DNA from 3 places in the Pseudomonas sp. H3_C08 genome. Region 2 is predicted to be linked to each of the others. Evidence: riboswitches for the same ligand, from Rfam matches in the RefSeq annotation. Region 2 holds a riboswitch; each other region holds the start of a gene.
The links. Region 2 has a riboswitch for cobalamin ahead of AB4N74_RS07595 (TonB-dependent receptor plug domain-containing protein). Riboswitches for the same ligand answer to the same signal wherever they lie in the genome.
Positions count from the first base shown of each region.

Region 1: linked by a shared signal. The riboswitch ahead of cobO (cob(I)yrinic acid a,c-diamide adenosyltransferase) and the one ahead of AB4N74_RS07595 (TonB-dependent receptor plug domain-containing protein) in region 2 are both predicted to bind cobalamin.
Region 3: linked by a shared signal. The riboswitch ahead of AB4N74_RS11450 (CbtB domain-containing protein) and the one ahead of AB4N74_RS07595 (TonB-dependent receptor plug domain-containing protein) in region 2 are both predicted to bind cobalamin.

Region 1 is NZ_CP162803.1:615,677-621,453, forward strand. It holds gene AB4N74_RS02945 (C40 family peptidase) at 1-461, shown strand, start outside; gene AB4N74_RS02950 (PQQ-dependent sugar dehydrogenase) at 596-1,909, opposite strand; gene AB4N74_RS02955 (hypothetical protein) at 1,976-2,560, opposite strand; cobalamin riboswitch at 2,724-2,953, shown strand; gene cobO (cob(I)yrinic acid a,c-diamide adenosyltransferase) at 3,035-3,646, shown strand; gene AB4N74_RS02965 (cobyrinate a,c-diamide synthase) at 3,643-5,043, shown strand; gene bluB (5,6-dimethylbenzimidazole synthase) at 5,040-5,690, shown strand; gene cbiB (adenosylcobinamide-phosphate synthase CbiB) at 5,687-5,777, shown strand, end outside.
Region 2 is NZ_CP162803.1:1,641,189-1,646,965, reverse strand. It holds gene nfsB (oxygen-insensitive NAD(P)H nitroreductase) at 1-105, opposite strand, end outside; gene AB4N74_RS07610 (L-dopachrome tautomerase-related protein) at 160-1,332, opposite strand; gene AB4N74_RS07605 (zinc-binding alcohol dehydrogenase family protein) at 1,381-2,388, opposite strand; gene AB4N74_RS07600 (LysR family transcriptional regulator) at 2,499-3,392, shown strand; cobalamin riboswitch at 3,438-3,643, shown strand; gene AB4N74_RS07595 (TonB-dependent receptor plug domain-containing protein) at 3,736-5,673, shown strand; gene AB4N74_RS07590 ((2Fe-2S) ferredoxin domain-containing protein) at 5,673-5,777, shown strand, end outside.
Region 3 is NZ_CP162803.1:2,467,708-2,473,484, forward strand. It holds gene AB4N74_RS11430 (ATP-grasp domain-containing protein) at 1-1,166, shown strand, start outside; gene AB4N74_RS11435 (sugar phosphate isomerase/epimerase family protein) at 1,163-2,080, shown strand; gene AB4N74_RS11440 (AzlC family ABC transporter permease) at 2,070-2,762, shown strand; gene AB4N74_RS11445 (hypothetical protein) at 2,755-3,081, shown strand; cobalamin riboswitch at 3,116-3,337, shown strand; gene AB4N74_RS11450 (CbtB domain-containing protein) at 3,461-3,658, shown strand; gene AB4N74_RS11455 (CbtA family protein) at 3,670-4,368, shown strand; gene AB4N74_RS11460 (cobalamin biosynthesis protein) at 4,365-4,778, shown strand; gene cobM (precorrin-4 C(11)-methyltransferase) at 4,860-5,606, shown strand.

The DNA.
Region 1 (5,777 bases), 1.0 Mb from region 2:
CTGCGCCGGTGGTTCGCGCTCCGGTCGTATTCGGTCCTTCGCAAGCTTTCTCGCCGGCTGCTGAAGACGTGTTGTTTCGCGCGCTCGGCCTGGTGGGTACGCCGTATCGCTGGGGCGGCAACACGCCGGATTCGGGATTTGATTGCAGCGGGTTGATCGGTTTTGTCTATCGTGATGCGGCGGGGATTTCGCTGCCGCGCTCCACGCGCGAGATGATCGTCATGCAGGCGCCGAATGTCGGCAAGGAAGGCTTGCAGACCGGCGACCTGATCTTCTTCGCCACCAATGGCGGCTCGCAGGTCAGTCATGCAGGGATTTACGTCGGGGAAGGGCGCTTCGTGCATGCGCCGGCCACGGGCGGCACGGTGAAGCTGGACAGCCTGTCGAAGGCGTACTGGCAGAAAGCTTATCTGAGTGCCAAGCGGGTATTGCAGCCGGAGCATCTGGCGCATAACCCGTAATTCAAGTTGCCTAAAAGCTAATGTGTAGGTGTGAGCCTGCTCGCGATGACGGTGTCACATTCAACATCAATGTTGAATGATCGACCGCTATCGCGAGCAGGCTCACTCCTACAGTTGTTTGTGCATGGCGAAAATTATTTGCTGGCCGACACTCGCCACACCTTATTGCCAACATCATCCGCCACCAGCAAACCACCTTGCTGATCGATCACCACGCCTACCGGCCGACCCAAAGCATTCTCGTCCTTGTCGAGGAACCCGGTCAGCACATCCATCTGTTTGCCGCTCGGCTTGCCGCCGGTAAACGGCACGAAAATCACTTTGTAGCCACTGTGCGGTTTGCGATTCCATGAGCCGTGCTGACCAATAAACGCGCCTTCCTTGAACTGCGCCGGCAGCGTGTTGCCCTCGGCGAAGCTCAGGCCCAGTGAGGCGGTGTGCGGCCCGACCGCGTAATCCGGGGCGATGGCTTTGGCCACCAGGTCCGGGTTCTGCGGCGTAACACGCACATCGACATGCTGACCGTAATAACTGAAAGGCCAGCCATAAAACCCACCGTCTTTCACGGAAGTGATGTAGTCCGGCACCAGATCACTGCCGATCTCGTCGCGCTCATTCACCGCTGTCCACAGTGCGCCGCTGGTGGGCTCCCACGCCAGGCCATTGGGGTTGCGGATGCCTGAGGCAAAAATGCGGTGATTGCCGGTCGCCCGATCAACTTCCCAGATCGCCGCGCGACCTTCTTCCTTGTCCAGGCCGTTTTCGCCGACGTTGCTGTTCGAACCTACGGTGACGTACAGCTTGCTGCCGTCCTTGCTGGCAATGACGTTTTTGGTCCAGTGGTGATTCAGTGTCCCGCCCGGCAGATCGGCTACCTTGATTGGCTGCGATTTGATCTCGGTCGCGCCGGGTTCGTAGTTGAAGCGCAGCAGGCGATCGGTATCGGCGACGTACAGATCGTTGCCGACCAGGGTCATGCCGAACGGCGAGTTGAGGTTCTGCAGAAACACCGTGCGGGTCTCGGCGACGCCATCATGATCGGCGTCACGCAGCAAGGTGATGCGGTTCGGACTCGGCACGCCAGCGCCGGCCTTGCCCATGACCTTCTTCATTACCCAGCCACGAATGCCACTGCTGTCATCAGGCTTTGGCGGGGCATTGGTTTCCGCCACGAGCACATCGCCGTTGGGCAGCACATAGAGCCAGCGCGGATGATCGAGGCCTTCGGCAAATGCCGCGACCTGGGTGCCGGCCGCCGCAGTCGGTTTGCCGCCCTCGGGCCAGCCGATCGCCGGGGCGATGTTCACCGTTGGGATCAGGGTCTTGTTCGGTTCGGGCAGCTTGGGTGACGGACCGGTGCCGTCGGTGACTTGCAGGCTGGAGGATTCACCGCAGGCGGCGAGCCCTCCGGCGAAGGCGATGACAAAAACGAGCTGGGGCTTGCGCATTGCTGATCTTCCCTATGAATGCATTCCTAATCATAGAGGAGGGCGCAAGCCCGATGGTTCAACTGCTCAGCCGCGGGCTTCCTTGAACAGCACGGCGATGCCCGGGTGATAGTTGCCGGCTTCGCTGCGCAATTTGCGGTAGGCGTAGGGGAAATACCAGGCGACCGCGCAGGTGTGTTCCTTTTGCAGGTCGTCGACCATGTCTTGTAGTTCTTCGGGGCTGGCGCTGTGCTGGGCTTTTTGTGGCGCGACAAACAGGCAGCCGAGCTTAAGATCGCTGGCGTAGCTGATGCGTTTGGCGTCGTTGGTGATGTCCAGCAGGGCTTGAGTCAGATTCAGGTTGGTAACCTTTGGCCAGCGCTGAGTGGCCTGGATAAAGGCGCGGTCTTCGGCACCGGCGAGAAACAGATCGGCGCGGGCATTGCGCTCGCCTTCTTCGTTCTGCTTGCGCGTGGCAGTGTCGTTCAAAGTGACCAGCTCAGCCATCCAGGCTGCGGCCGAGAGCAATCCGAGATTGGCTTTCTCGTCATGCCAGTAAGGGGTGTCGCTGTCGCCGCGCACGGCGTTGTAGCGGTCGATACAGTCAAACCAGCGTTCAAGCACCGGGCGCAGGAATTCCAGGCGCGGGTTGCTGATGATCATGCCTTGCATCGTCATCATCCTTTATTGTTGTAGTGGGCTTTTCGAGAAAAGCATGGCTCTTTGATATCATTTGTATCAGTGTGGCACAAGATTGGCGGCAGATAAGTGATCGGCGGCAGTTATTCGCCCGATGGCCCCCTCTTTAATTGACGCTCCACCCCCAACCCTCTAACCTTCGCGGCTTGTTTCAGGTGCTCTGTGACCTGCGTCGACAGAGTGAAACAGGGAAGCCGGTGAGGGTTGTCTTCGCACGAAGAACCACCACGATCCCGGCGCTGCCCCCGCAACGGTAAATGAGTGAAAACTGCGCCTTGAGCCACTGCCTCGAAAGAAGCGGGAAGGCGCGCAGTCAGGCATGCGCCGCTCATGAGCCCGGAGACCGGCCTGATCCATCCAGCGGCATCACGGTGGGCGATGCCAGGCTTTTTGCCGTCTATTCTTGTGCCTGCCCGCCGTTATCCAGCCTCAACGGAGAGCTCCCCCATGACTGATTCCCCCGAGCGCGACGAACGCCATCTGGCGCGTATGCAGCGCAAAAAAGCCGTGATCGACGAACGCATCGCCAACTCGCCTGACGAGTGTGGCCTGGTGCTGGTGCTGACCGGCAACGGCAAAGGCAAAAGCAGCTCGGCGTTCGGCATGCTCGCCCGTGCCATGGGCCACGGCATGCAGTGCGGCGTGGTGCAGTTCATCAAGGGCCGTAACAGCACCGGTGAGGAGTTGTTCTTCCGGCGCTTCCCCGAGCAAGTGCGCTTCCACGTGATGGGCGAAGGTTTCACTTGGGAAACCCAGGATCGTCAGCGTGACATCGCCGCCGCCGAAGCCGCGTGGGCGGTCTCCCGCGAATTGCTGCGTGATCCGTCGATCGGTCTGGTGGTGCTCGACGAATTGAACATCGCCCTCAAGCACGGCTACCTCGATCTCGATCAGGTGCTCAGCGATCTGCAGGCGCGTCCGCCGATGCAGCATGTGATCGTCACCGGTCGCGCGGCCAAGCCGGAAATGATCGAGATGGGCGACACGGTCACCGAAATGGGCATGCTCAAACATGCCTTCCAGGCCGGCATCAAAGCGCAGAAAGGCGTCGAACTTTGAATCAACCACGTCACTGCCCGGCGGTACTCATCGCCGCGCCGGCCTCCGGTCAGGGCAAGACCACCGTCACCGCCGCGCTCGCCCGTTTGCATCGCAATCAGGGGCGCAAGGTGCGCGTGTTCAAATGCGGGCCGGACTTTCTCGATCCGATGATTCTCGAGCGCGCCAGCGGTGCGCCGGTGTATCAACTGGACATGTGGATGGTCGGCGAGCAGGAAAGTCGTCGTCTGTTGTGGGAAGCCGCCAATGAGGCGGATCTGATTCTGATTGAAGGCGTGATGGGCCTGTTCGACGGCACGCCGTCCAGTGCCGATCTGGCGCGGCACTTCGGCGTGCCGGTGCTCGGGGTGATTGATGGGACGGCGATGGCGCAGACCTTTGGTGCGCTGGCGCTCGGCTTGGCCAAGTATCAGCCAGATCTGCCGTTTGCCGGTGTGTTGGCCAACCGCGTTGGCACCTTGCGCCATGCGCAATTGCTCGAAGGCAGCCTCACCGAAGGTCTGCGCTGGTACGGCGCGTTGTCCCGAGAAACTGGCATCGAATTGCCGAGCCGCCATCTCGGTCTGGTCCAGGCCAGTGAATTGAATGATCTGGATGTGCGTCTCGACGCCGCCGCCGACGCATTGGCCAGCAGTTGCGAGGTAGCGCTGCCACCGGCGGTGGAGTTTGCCGCACCGGACGTGATCGCTGTCGAGCCGTTGCTGAAGAATGTGCGGATTGCCGTCGCCCGTGATGAAGCGTTTGCTTTCACCTACGGCGCGAGTCTCGATCTGTTGCGGGCGATGGGCGCCGAGTTGAGTTTCTTCTCGCCGATCCGCGACTCGCAATTGCCTGAAGCGGATAGCCTGTATTTGCCCGGTGGGTATCCGGAACTGCACCACGTTGCGTTGTCGCAGAACACCGCGATGTGTGAGGCGATTCGCGCGCATCACGCGGCGGGTAAGCCGTTGCTCGCCGAGTGTGGTGGGATGCTGTACCTGCTCGATTCGTTGACTGACGTTGAAGGCACCCGCGCTGAATTGGTCGGGCTGCTTAAGGGCGATGCGGTGATGCAGAAGCGTTTGGCGGCGTTGGCGTTGCAAGCGGTGGATCTGCCGGAAGGTTCGTTGCGCGGGCACACATATCATCATTCGTTGACGACTACCGAACTGGCGCCGATTGCGCGGGGTTTGAGTCCGAATGGTGGGCGCGGTGCCGAGGCGGTTTATCGGGAAGGGCGGATGACGGCTTCTTATGTGCACTTCTATTTCCCGTCGAATCCGGCGGCTGTCGCTGCACTGTTTGCGCCTGATTCCGAAGGCGCCTTCGCGAGCAGGCTCGCTCCCACAATTGAAACGGTGGTGACTGAAGCAATGCAATCCCCTGTGGGAGCGAGCTTGCTCGCGAAAGGGCCATGACCGACAACACATTCTCCGAAGCCGAGCGCGAAGCGGTTTATAGAGCCATTGCCGAACGCCGCGACATGCGCCACTTCACCGGCGGCAGCGTCGAACCGGAGCTGTTGCGCCGACTACTGGAAGCCGCCCACCAGGCCCCAAGCGTCGGCCTGATGCAGCCCTGGCGTTTCATCCGCATCAGCGACCGCAGCCTGCGCGGGCAGATCCAGAATCTGGTGGAAGAAGAACGCATCCGCACAGCCGAAGCCCTCGGCGAGCGCAGTGACGAGTTCATGACGCTCAAGGTCGAAGGCATCAATGATTGCGCCGAAGTGCTGGTCGCCGCGTTGATGGATGATCGCGAAAAGCACATTTTTGGTCGCCGTACATTGCCGGAAATGGACATGGCCTCGCTGTCCTGCGCGATCCAGAATCTGTGGCTGGCCTCGCGCGCCGAAGGCCTGGGCATGGGCTGGGTCTCGCTGTTCGAGCCGCAAGCGTTGGCGGATCTGCTGAAGCTGCCCGAGGGTGCCAAGCCACTGGCGGTTTTATGCCTGGGGCCGGTCAAGGAATTCTATCCGGCGCCGATGCTGGTACTCGAAGGGTGGGCGCAGGCGCGGCCGCTCAATGAGTTGCTGTACGAAAATTATTGGGGAGTGAGTCAATGAGTGTGGCGTTGTTGAGTGTCGCCGCAGTGGCGCTGGATGCGCTGTTGGGTGAACCGAAACGCTGGCATCCGCTGGTGGCGTTCGGCA
Region 2 (5,777 bases):
GCGCAGTTGTTCCAGCAGCAACTCCAGTGTGTGCCTGGGAATCTTGCGCTCGGCATCGAAAACTTTTGTGGTGAAACGGCGCTTGGCCAGAGAAACGAGATCCATGATTGAACTCCTGATCTGAAAAGTGAAAACGTAGAACTCAATGCCGCTTGGAAATCAGCGCGTCGGCGCCGGCGCTGCGTCGATCTTCAGACGCATCAGGCTGTAAGGTTTTTGCCGCTGATCCTGCCCGGAACGGAATGCCGCCTGGCGGTGCAACTGGTTGGCGATGAAATACAGATAGCCGTCGGGGCCAATCGACAATGTGTCTGGCCAGAGCAGGCGCGGGTCGTGTACCAGCGTTTGCCATTGGCCGTCCGGCAGACGCTTGCGGATCGAGTTGTGCTCGTAATCGCCGGCATAGACGGCGCCGGCGGCGTCAGCCTCCAGACCATCGGACGCGCCCTTCTCCCCCAGGTCCTGCACGGCGGCCGTCAGTTGCTGTTCACTGAAGTTGGCGTCACGCAGCAACGCGGTGGACACCGAATACAGGTGCCGACTCGACAGCGGTGTGAAATACAGTGTCTTGCCGTCCGCCGACAGCGCGATGCCGTCCGAGGCCACGCCCAGTGGTTTGCGCTTGCCGTCCGGACCTTCAACGGTGAGTGGCAGGCCTTCAACCACCGGGACAAAGGTCGGGTCAACCGAGGTCGCCGGCACACCGCTCAAGCGGCGCATGGCACTGCCGCTGGCGATGTCCATGACGATGATCGCGCCCGGTCCGCGCAGGGACGAGTCAGTCAGATAGACCGTTCCCTCCGGGCCTGTGCGAAAGTCGAAACGCATGTCGTTGACGTAGGTGCTCGGCAACATGACGTTGTCCGGGAACACCAGGCGCTTGACGATCTTGTTGCTGACCAGATCCACCGCGATCAGCTTCGCGCCTTTGGGTTTTGGGTCTGCGAAACCCGGCGCGGCGGTATCGAGCAACCAGACACGACCCCGCCCGTCGGCCACCACGCTCTGTACGCTGATCAGACCATCACTGGGATCGTTGAGGTTTTCCTGGTTGATCGCCGCGTTCGGGTAAGCCACGACTTTGCCGTCGCGGATCTCGCCCACGGTGAACGGCACGTTGTCGCCCCAACGCGGGAAGTTGACGAAGATGCGCCCGGTCTCGGTGACGGTCACGCCGGTGGGCATCGCGTCGTAGAACGCATGGACCTGTTCGAGCTTGCCGAAGGATCGGTCGGCGGGGGCATTGGCCGGCAACGGCACGGCACTGATTGCATGGGCGAACGGCGCTGCCATGACCATGGCCAATGCAGCAGAAAGCTTTTTCATACGCATGAGCTGCTCCTGACCGGCCCGCGTGCAGGCCCGTCTGAATGAGTGAAATCAGAAACCTTCGAGTACCAGTTTGCCTCGGGCCTTGCCGCTCTCGACCAAGGCATGGGCACGGCGCATGTTTGCCGCGTTGATCGCGCCGAAATGTTCACCGACGGTCGTTTTCAAAATGCCCTGGTCAATCAGATCGCTGACGCGATTGAGCAGGTGATGCTGCTCAATCATGTCCGGGGTTTCGTACAGCGAACGGGTGAACATCAGCTCCCAGTGCAGCGACAGCGACTTGCGCTTGAGCGGCATTACGTCGAGGCTTTCAGGATCGTCGATCACGCCCAGACGCCCTTGTGCTTGGAGCACTTCAATCAGCTGCGCAAAATGCTCCTCGGTATGGGTCAGGCTGGCGACATGGCTGACCTCGTCGATGCCCAGTGCCTGCAACTGTGCGAGCAGCGGCTGACTGTGATCGATGACGTGATGCGCGCCCAATTGCCGGACCCAGTCAGCCGTTTCCTGCCGCGAGGCGGTGCCGATGACGGTCAGCCGCGTCAACTGTCGGGCCAATTGCACCAGCATCGAACCGACGCCGCCCGCTGCCCCCGTGATCAACAGGCACTTGCCCTGCCCTGAACCTTCGGTGACACCGAGACGGTCAAACAACAGCTCCCAGGCGGTGATCGAGGTCAACGGCAATGCCGCGGCATCCGCAGCACTTAACGAACGCGGTTTGTGCCCGACGATTCGCTCGTCCACCAGGTGAAATTCGCTATAACTGCCGGTGCGGGCAAGGGAGCCTGCGTAGAACACTTCGTCGCCAGGCTGAAACAGCGTCACTTCAGCCCCGACCTCGCGGACGATGCCGGCGGCATCCCAGCCGAGGATTTTCGGTTCTTTGGTGAAAGTGCCGGCGCGTACTTTGGTATCGACCGGATTGACCGACACCGCACGAACTTCTACGAGCAAATCCCGGGGGCCGGGAGTTGGCACCGGAAGGTCGATGTCCTGCAACGATTGCGGATCTTCAATGGGCAAAGCGTGTTGGGTGAAGGTGATGGCTTTCATGGAAACTCGCTGTCTGAAGAGCTGATGTGCTCGCTTGCCGCCATCTTCGACTTCCCAAGCACAAAGAAAAACCAGCAGAATGCGCCAACACTTTCACTTCAGGAGTGAAAATGATCCGCATCGATGATCTTGGTTTGTTCACCCGCAGCGCCGCGCTGGGCAGCTTCACAGCTGCCGCCCATGAGGCGGATTTATTGCCCGGTCAGGTTGCCGCGGCGATCAAGCGTCTGGAGCGTGAGCTGGACGTGCGCCTGTTTGCGCGCACCACCCGCAGCCTGCGATTAACCGCCGAGGGCGAGCAATACTTGCCCACTGCCCACTCGGTGCTGGAGGCGCTCAAGCAAGGCAAGGAAAACCTGCGCGGTGAAAACGCCACGTTGCGCGGCGTGTTGCAAGTGACGGCGCCGTCCGATCTGGGGCGCAACATTTTGCTGCCGTGGCTCACACTGTTTCGCCGCCAGCACCCGGAACTGACCTTGCGCTTTTCCCTGTCGGACCAGATGGCCGACTTGTTTCGTGACCCGGTAGACGTGGCGATTCGATACGGCTCGAATGAAGATGCCAACTACGTGGCGCTGCCGCTGGCACCGTGGAACCGGCGGGTGCTGGTCGCCGCACCGGAATACGTGGAGCGCCACGGATACCCGCAAACGCCGGATGATCTGCACAACCACGCTTGCCTGCTCTACCAGCAAGGCGGCCGGATCTACGACAAGTGGAGTCTGGGCAGTGAAACGATCCAGGTCTCGGGACCGATGTTCAGCGACGACGCCGACATCGTGCGCCGCTGGGCGTTGAGCGGCGAAGGCATCGCCAACAAATCCTGGCTGGACGTCAGTGCAGACGTGATCGCAGGGCGACTGGTCGTGCTACTGAAGGATTTTCCCGGCAATGCCTCACCGTTGAGTCTGGTGTGCCCGCATCGCAAGCAGATCACCCCGGCGGTGTCTCAGCTTTATGCGTGGTTGAGTGGCCAGTTTGTCGCTCTGGAACGCATCCAATAGCTCCCCTGGTGGTTGCCGCATTGACGAGACGCTCCTCGAATGTTCAGATGCCGGCCAGTTTCAGGTGTCCCATGCCGCCGTGCATGGGGTGAAACGGGAAACCGGTACGTTCTTTTCGAACAAGTCCGGTGCTGCCCCCGCAACGGTATGCGCGTGATGTTTTCAATACACCACTGTGGCCAGACGGCCATGGGAAGGTGAAAACCTCGATACGCGCGAGCCCGGAGACCGGCCTGGAATTTCGTTTGGCAAAATCCTGCGGTGGGCGGGCATGGGCCGGTATTGGCTGTGCGCGATGCCTTCTCTTGCATGCTCTTCTGCGAAGATCCTTTTCGAGAAGACAATGATTCGACCTTTCAACACTTCTGCTCCAACCCTGTTCCTTGGCTGCCTGTTCAGCCCGCTGCTACTGGCCGACGACGCGCCGCTGGAACTCAATCAACAAATCGTTACTGCACCGTCAGTGGAATCCACCACCGTCGCCGAGATGGCCAGATTCGGCAGCAAGGTCGAAATCGTCAGCCGCGAGCAGATCGAACGCGCCGGCCCCAGCGCCGATGTCAGCCGGGTGATGCAGATGTTCATTCCAGGCTTGTATGTGGCGCCGAAAAACGGCCCTTTCGACTACGGCACCTATTCGCTGCTCGGCGGGCGCAACGACGACACGCTGATCCTGCTCGACGGCGTGCGCCTGAACAATCGCCTGTACGGTGGCCTCTATCTGGACACCCTGCCGGCCAACGCCATCGAACGCATCGAAGTGCTCAAGGGTGGGCAGAGCCTGTTGTTCGGCACCCAGGCCGTGTCCGGTGTGATCAACATCGTCACCCGCAGCCCGCAATCGCGCAAAGCCGCCGGCGAAGTGAATCTAGGCGTCGACAGCTTTGGCGGCACCACCGAAGACGCTCGCGTCGAGAATATCTTCACTAACGGCTTCGGCGACCTCGGTTTGTTGGCGTACGTCAGTCACAACGTCTCCGACGGTTACCAGCCCTATCGCAACCGCGACATGAAAAACGATTCCGGCAAGGATCGCGCCTACGAAGTCACCACGTTCGGCGGCAAGGCGATTCAGTCGTTCGACGATGATTCGCGGCTGGAGCTGTTTTACCAATACGCCGACGCCAACCTCGATTTCGCCCGCCCGGTCGACAACCACAAGACTACTAACGACCGCGTGCAGCAGATCGCCACGGCGACCTTCGAGCAGACCGTCAATGAGCGCCTGAGCTACTTCGTCAAAGGCCATATCAACGACTGGGACACGCGTTATACCCGCGTCAACAACGTGGAGGGCGGCGGCACCAAAGTCATCAACCACAATGACTATTGGGGCTTCACCGATTGGGGTGTGCAGGCCGAGGGCAAGGCTGAATTGCCCGGTGGCCATGTACTGGTGTTCGGCACCGACAACCAGTGGTTCAAGGGCCAGGATGATGTGTTGATCATCGATAACGACAAGGCCGAAGCCCACGCTTTCTACACGCAACTGCGCCCGCAGATCGACGCCCTGCCCGACTGGCACCCGAGCATCGGTGTGCGTCACGAAGCCATGAGCGGTGGCGATGGTGCCACCGTCGGCATGCTCACTTCGCTGTATGACCTCAATGACAATTGGTCGGTGCGCGGCCAGTACGGCAGCGCCTACAAACTGCCAAACGCCGAGCAATTGTTCGTCAATGAACCGGGCGACGAGATCGGCAATCGCAACCTGAAGCCGGAAAAAAGCCGCAATGCGGAGCTGGGTGTCGACTACAAAGGCTTTCTGCTCGACCGCGAATTCAGCGCCAGCGTGACCCTGTTCAAACGCAAGATCGACGACTTGATCACCCTCGACGACATTCAATGGGTCAACGGTGAAGGCCAGGTGCGTATGCGCGGTTTCGAGGCCGACGCCAAACTCGCGCTCAACGATCAGTGGAGCCTGCAAGCGGACATGACCCGCAACCTCACCGAATCGCGCAGCGGTGTAACCCTCAACGATATCCCGAGCTTCTTCGCCCGCTCGCGGCTTGGCTATGAATCGGAAAACCGTCTGTGGGGCGCCGGCGGTGCGATCCGCTATATCCGCGACATCAAAAGCTCGAAGCAAGTCGAGTACGGTAACTATTCCGTGGTCGACGCCGACGCTTATCGCTACCTCGACAACGCTCATCAGCACCGCGTGAGCCTGCTGGTGGAAAACCTGTTCGACCGCGATTACGTCACCAGCCGTTCGAGCAACGTCGACAACCTCGGCCGGCCGTTCACCTCCGAAGTGCGCTACACGTACCGCTTCTGATGAGTGAAGTCAAAACCGTCGACGGCGTCGACACGCACCCGGACTGGTCAAATGTGCCCGAGCATGCGCGCCATGTATTCCTCTGCACCGGCCCGCGTTGCACC
Region 3 (5,777 bases), 830 kb from region 2:
CGGCGAACACCAAACACATTCTGCTCATCGGCGGGCGTGATTCGGGACTGGATTGGGATACTGCGCGGCAGTTTCGATTTACTCTCGTCCAGCAACCCGGCGAGTTGTCTGACTATCAGCGCGAGCGCGCAACGCTACTGCTGACGCCTGACATCGCCGATCTGCCGGCCTACAGCACGATGGTAGAACGGCTGCACCGGCAATCGCCATTCGATGCCGTGGTTTCGTTTTCGGAACTGGGCCTGCTGCCCGCGTCACGCTTGGGCGAACGTCTGGGCATCGTCCACAACAACCTGCGCAGTGTGGAAGTCAGTCGCGACAAGCTGCTGTTTCGCCAATTGCTCAAAGGCAGTCGCTACGAGTTGCCCACTGCCGCTATCAACCATGGTGCCGAGGCTCGCGCTTTCGTGCTGCGCCATGGCCCGGCCATCGTCAAACCCGTCAACGGTTCGGGCAGTCAGGGCGTCTATGCCATAGACAGGCCCGAGGATGTCGAACACCTCTCGCTGGAGGGAAACAATCTGATCGAGGCCTTCGCCAGCGGCGACGAATACAGCGTTGAATCCCTCAGCCTGGATGGCCAGCACCGGATTCTCGGCATCACGCGCAAATACACCAGCGGTGCCCCCGGTTATGTCGAAACCGGGCATGACTTTCCTGCCGGGCTCGACGAGAAAACCGCCGCGCAGATCGAAGAAGCGGTGCTGTGGCTGCTCGGGCGAATGGGCAACCGCTGGGGCCCGGCCCACACGGAAATCAAGCTGGACGGTTCACGCCTGCAATTCATCGAAACCCAGACCCGCTTCGGCGGTGACCAGATCTGGGAAATGGTCTGGAAAACCACGGGGGTGCATTTGGCAGCCAGCACCATCGCCGCGATGGCCGGCACGTCACTGCCGACGCCCGAGAAAACCTACGCCAAAATGGCGATCCGCTACATCGAGGCGGCCCCGACCGCCGATCCGCAACAGCTCCAGGCACGCCTGCTGCAACACCCGTTTGCATTACGCGTGAACCTCAACCCCGACAAGTTCGGCCAGAGCATCAGCCGTTCCGCAGACCGCCACGGCTACACGCTGCTGGGCTGCAGCGACGCCGACGACCCGGCGGACTTCAACGCCGCGATCACCCACCCAGAGTTCACTACGCAAGGACCAGCGCAATGACCCGTAAAGACCCGCTATATCACATCGAAGGCCCGATCAGCGCTCACTTCCCGATGATCTCCTTTTCCACCAATGTCTACGACAACCCTGCAGACATCCTGGGTTCGATCACCGATCTGGCCAGACATTTCCAAGCGGTCGAGTTCGAGATCGGCGAAGACGCCGAAAAAACCTTCTGGTCGCTGAGCGCCGAAGACCGGTCTGAGCTTGCCGGGAAAATCCGCAGCTTCGCCGAACACAATGGCATCACGCTGACCGTCCACGCCGGATGGTGGGGTCGCCAGTACAACCTGTGCTCCCCGGATTTGACCGAACGTGCCCAAGCGGTGGACTGCCTGAGTGCCGCCGTGGAGTTTTCCCACGAGGCCGGCGCCACCAGCGTCACTTTTCATCCCGGCTACAAAGATCAACTGGAAAACGGCGAACTGCTGGACAACCTGATAGTAGCGATCAACCAGGTGACCAAGCGCTGCAACACCGATGGCATCGCCCTGTGCCTGGAGAACATGGGCGGTCAGCGGCCGAAATTCCCGGTCTTCACCGTCGAGGAACACCTGCGCTTTCACAAGGAAACCGGGTGCTTCGTGACCATCGACGTGACGCATCTGTGCTCACTGCTGCCGTATGGTGAAAGCCTGTTCAAAGCCATTGCCGATCTGGCGCCGGTTACCCGGCATCTGCACATTGCCGACCTCAACAACACCCACCATCAACATCTGCCGATTGGCGAAGGCAACTTGCGCCTGAGCGATGTGCTCAATCGCTTCGCGGTCAACGGCTATCGGGGGGTGGCCGTGGTGGAAGAGTTCATTCCGCGCTTCTCCACCGAGTACTACCTGGAAAAAGCTCTGGCCTACAAGAACGGCGTAGAGCAATTGCTGGCCGGCTCGCGGCACAGCACTCATGCTGGTTGAGTCGAACCTGGCAAAACCGGCGTCGCGCAGCGAGATCGCGACCGGTATCCGCGATGCGCTACCGTTCGTCTTCTCGCTGCTGCTGACCTTCATCCTGATCGGCATGCTCGGGCGCCGCCATGGTCTGGATCTTCCGGCCATGGTGGTTTTCAGCGGTACGGTAATGGCCTCGCCGTTGCAACTGACGCTGCTGGAAACCCCCGCGCACCTGCTTAACGCCTTTGGCGTGCTGGTCTCGGCGCTGAGTATCAACTTGCGTTTTCTGGTCTTCACACTGAGCCTGAAATCCAGCCTCCAGGGCCCGGTCAAAGCGTTTGTCCCCGCCCTGGCGGTGATGGCAAATGCGGCTTTCACGTTGATGTCGATCCGCAAGGATCAGCAACCGATCAGCCGCCCGTATGCCAACACCGTGTGCTTTCTGCTGTACGCCGCCGCCCTGCTTGGCACCGTGGTCGGGTACTGTTTCGCCAGCGTGGCCGACAACGCAGTGATGGATCACGTCAGTGTGGTGATCGCGATTTTCATCAGCGCTTCGCTTGGCAAGATGGCCCGCGACCGTCACAGCTTCCATGCGCAATGGATTGCCGGCCTGGCCACCGCCGCGAGCTTGCTGTGGCTGGGCGAGGTCAGCTTGCTGCTGGTGCTCGCCATCACCGTTCTGACGAGCTATGTCTATGATTGAACCTGGTACTTTCTGGCTGTACGTACTGATTTGCGCGCTGGTTTCGATCGTCTGCCGCTTGCTGCCGCTGGCCGTCGATGTCGAACGGCTTTCGGCAACTGCCCGCGCTTTCATCGATCGTCTGGGAAAATACACATCGGTGGCGATGCTCGTCAGCCTGCTGGCGGTCTCACTCTATCCTTTGGCCAGCCAGCACCTGGCGGCCATGCCATGGATCCTCCCGGTGGCGTTGGCGTGGCTGCTGAGCCTGACGCGAATCAAATCCTATTATGCGTTCCTGATGGCGCTGGGGGTGTACGTCCTGCTGATCATGCGCTAGGCGTCGATTGACTCAAATCCCCCGCCCATGCTCTCCTACACAACTTGTTACGGGTGCCCTTCACAGGGTGAAACGGGAAACCGGTGAATCATGTGCTTTACTCAAGCCCATGTCAGTCCGGTGCTGCCCCCGCAACGGTAAGCGAGCGAAGCGTCAAAACCACTGTGCCAATACGGTATGGGAAGGTGACGCTTGCAGGTCGGCCTGACGCCAGCCCCTCGTGAGCCCGGAGACCGGCCCGCAACACACAGCCCGCATTTGTGCGGCGCTGCACATAACAAACCCGCGGTGGGCGGGCGCTGTTCGAACCTCTGCGAGCCCGACCCGCAGGGGTTTTCATGCGCTCTATTCACCCGCTGACACTCCAGAGGGAAGCGCCATGTCGATCATCAGCAGCACCGGCAGCAACACGGACAAAATCGCCAGCACCACCACCCTGAGCCAACGCCTGACCGCCGCAATCTTTGCGTCGATCCTCGGCGCCAGTCTGGTTTACTTTGCCGGTTTCTCGCACATCGAAGCGGTGCACAACGCCGCCCACGATACCCGCCACAGCGCCGCGTTCCCGTGCCATTGAGACCTGCCGACATGATCAAGCGTATCGCGCAAACTGCAGGTTTCTCTGGTCTGCTGGCCGCCCTGCTCCTCACTCTGCTGCAAAGCTTCTGGGTTTCGCCGCTGATTCTGCAGGCGGAAACCTTCGAGAAGTCCGAGCCGGTGGCGGTTCACGAACATGCCGCTGGCGTGGCTGCGCACACCCATGATGCCGAGGCCTGGGAGCCGGAAGACGGCTGGCAGCGCGTAGTCTCGACCACTGGCGGTAATCTGGTCGTAGCCGTCGGTTTCGCCCTGATGCTCGCCGGCCTCTACACCCTGCGCGCGCCGACCAAAACTTCGCAGGGCCTGCTCTGGGGCCTGGCCGGTTACGCGACGTTCGTGCTTGCTCCGACCTTGGGCCTGCCACCAGAACTGCCGGGCACCGCTGCGGCTGATCTGGCTTCGCGGCAGACGTGGTGGATCGGCACGGCCGCTTCGACGGCTGTAGGTCTGTCGCTGATCGCGTTCAGCCGTCACTGGCTGATGAAGGTCCTCGGTGTGGCCATCCTCGCTGTGCCCCACGTGATCGGCGCACCGCAACCGGAAGTGCATTCGATGCTCGCCCCCGAAGCACTCGAAGCTCAGTTCAAAATCGCTTCGCAGTTGACCAACGTGGCGTTCTGGCTGGCCCTGGGCCTGATCAGCGCCTGGTTGTTCCGCCGCAAAAGCGCTGGTCAATACCACGCATGACCGATGACCGCGCAGCGCCGACCTTCGTGGTCGGCCTGGGCTGCCAGCGCGGCTGCCCGGCCAGCACGCTGCGCGCGTTACTCGATCAAGCGTTACAGGCGCATCGCATTGAGCTTGAGGCGGTGAAAGCGTTGGCCAGTATCGACTTGAAGCGCGACGAGCCGGGCCTGCAAGAACTTGCTGCACAACTGGCTCTGCCCCTGCTGTACTTCAGCAGTGACGAACTGGCCAGCTACCAACAGCGGCTCAGTCACCATTCACAGATTGCTTACGAACGCACCGGTTGCTACGGCGTCGCCGAAAGTGCCGCGCTTGCGCTCGCTGAACAGCTGATTCAAGCGCCGGCAAAACTGCTGATCTCCCGGCAAAAATACGCTCAGGCCACGCTGGCATTGGCCGGCGCGGCGTAAAATCCCGATAATCCCCGCCATTGATCATGAGCGTTGTTCATCTGCAACGCAGTCGTGCCCTCTTTTACTCAGGATTCAACGATGACCGTCTACTTCATCGGCGCCGGCCCCGGCGACCCGGAATTGATCACTGTCAAAGGCCAGCGGCTGATTCGCAGTTGCCCGGTGATTATCTACGCAGGTTCGCTAGTGCCGGCGGCGTTACTCGACGGCCATCAAGCCGAAACAGTGGTGAACAGCGCCGAATTGCATCTGGAACAGATCATCGAATTGATCAAGACCGCGCATGCCAAGGGTCAGGATGTGGCGCGGGTGCATTCCGGCGATCCGAGTCTGTATGGCGCGATTGGCGAGCAGATCCGTTATCTGCGTGAGCTGGATATTCCGTTCGAGATCATTCCCGGCGTGACGGCCACCGCAGCCTGTGCGGCGTTGCTTGGCGCGGAATTGACGCTGCCGGACGTGTCGCAAAGCGTGATTCTGACTCGCTACGCCGACAAAACCGCGATGCCGGCAGGCGAAGAGCTTGGCAGTCTGGCGCAGCATGGCGCGACCATGGCGATTCATCTGGGCGTTAACCATTTGCCGAAGATTCTGGTGGAACTGCTGCCGCATTACGGCGCGGATTGCCCGATTGCGGTGATTCACCGGGCGACGTGGCCTGATCAGGATTGGGTGGTGGGGACGCTGGCGGATATTGCCGAAAAGGTTGAGGCCAAAGGGTTTCGGCGTACGGCGTTGATTCTGGTGGGCCGAGTGCTGGGCAGCGAGGTGTTTAGCGAGTCATCGCTGTATCGCGCCGGGCATGCTCACCTCTACAGACCATGAATTGGAACGCGGAGCGTCCCGGGCTGCATTCCCACGCAGAGCGTGGGAACGATCAAAGGCCCTTTCGCGAGCAGGCTCGCTCCCACATTTGATCGTATTTCAAATGTGGGAGCGAGCCTGCTCGCAAATGCATTCCTGAATTTCACCCATAAAAAACGGCGCTCACGGGGC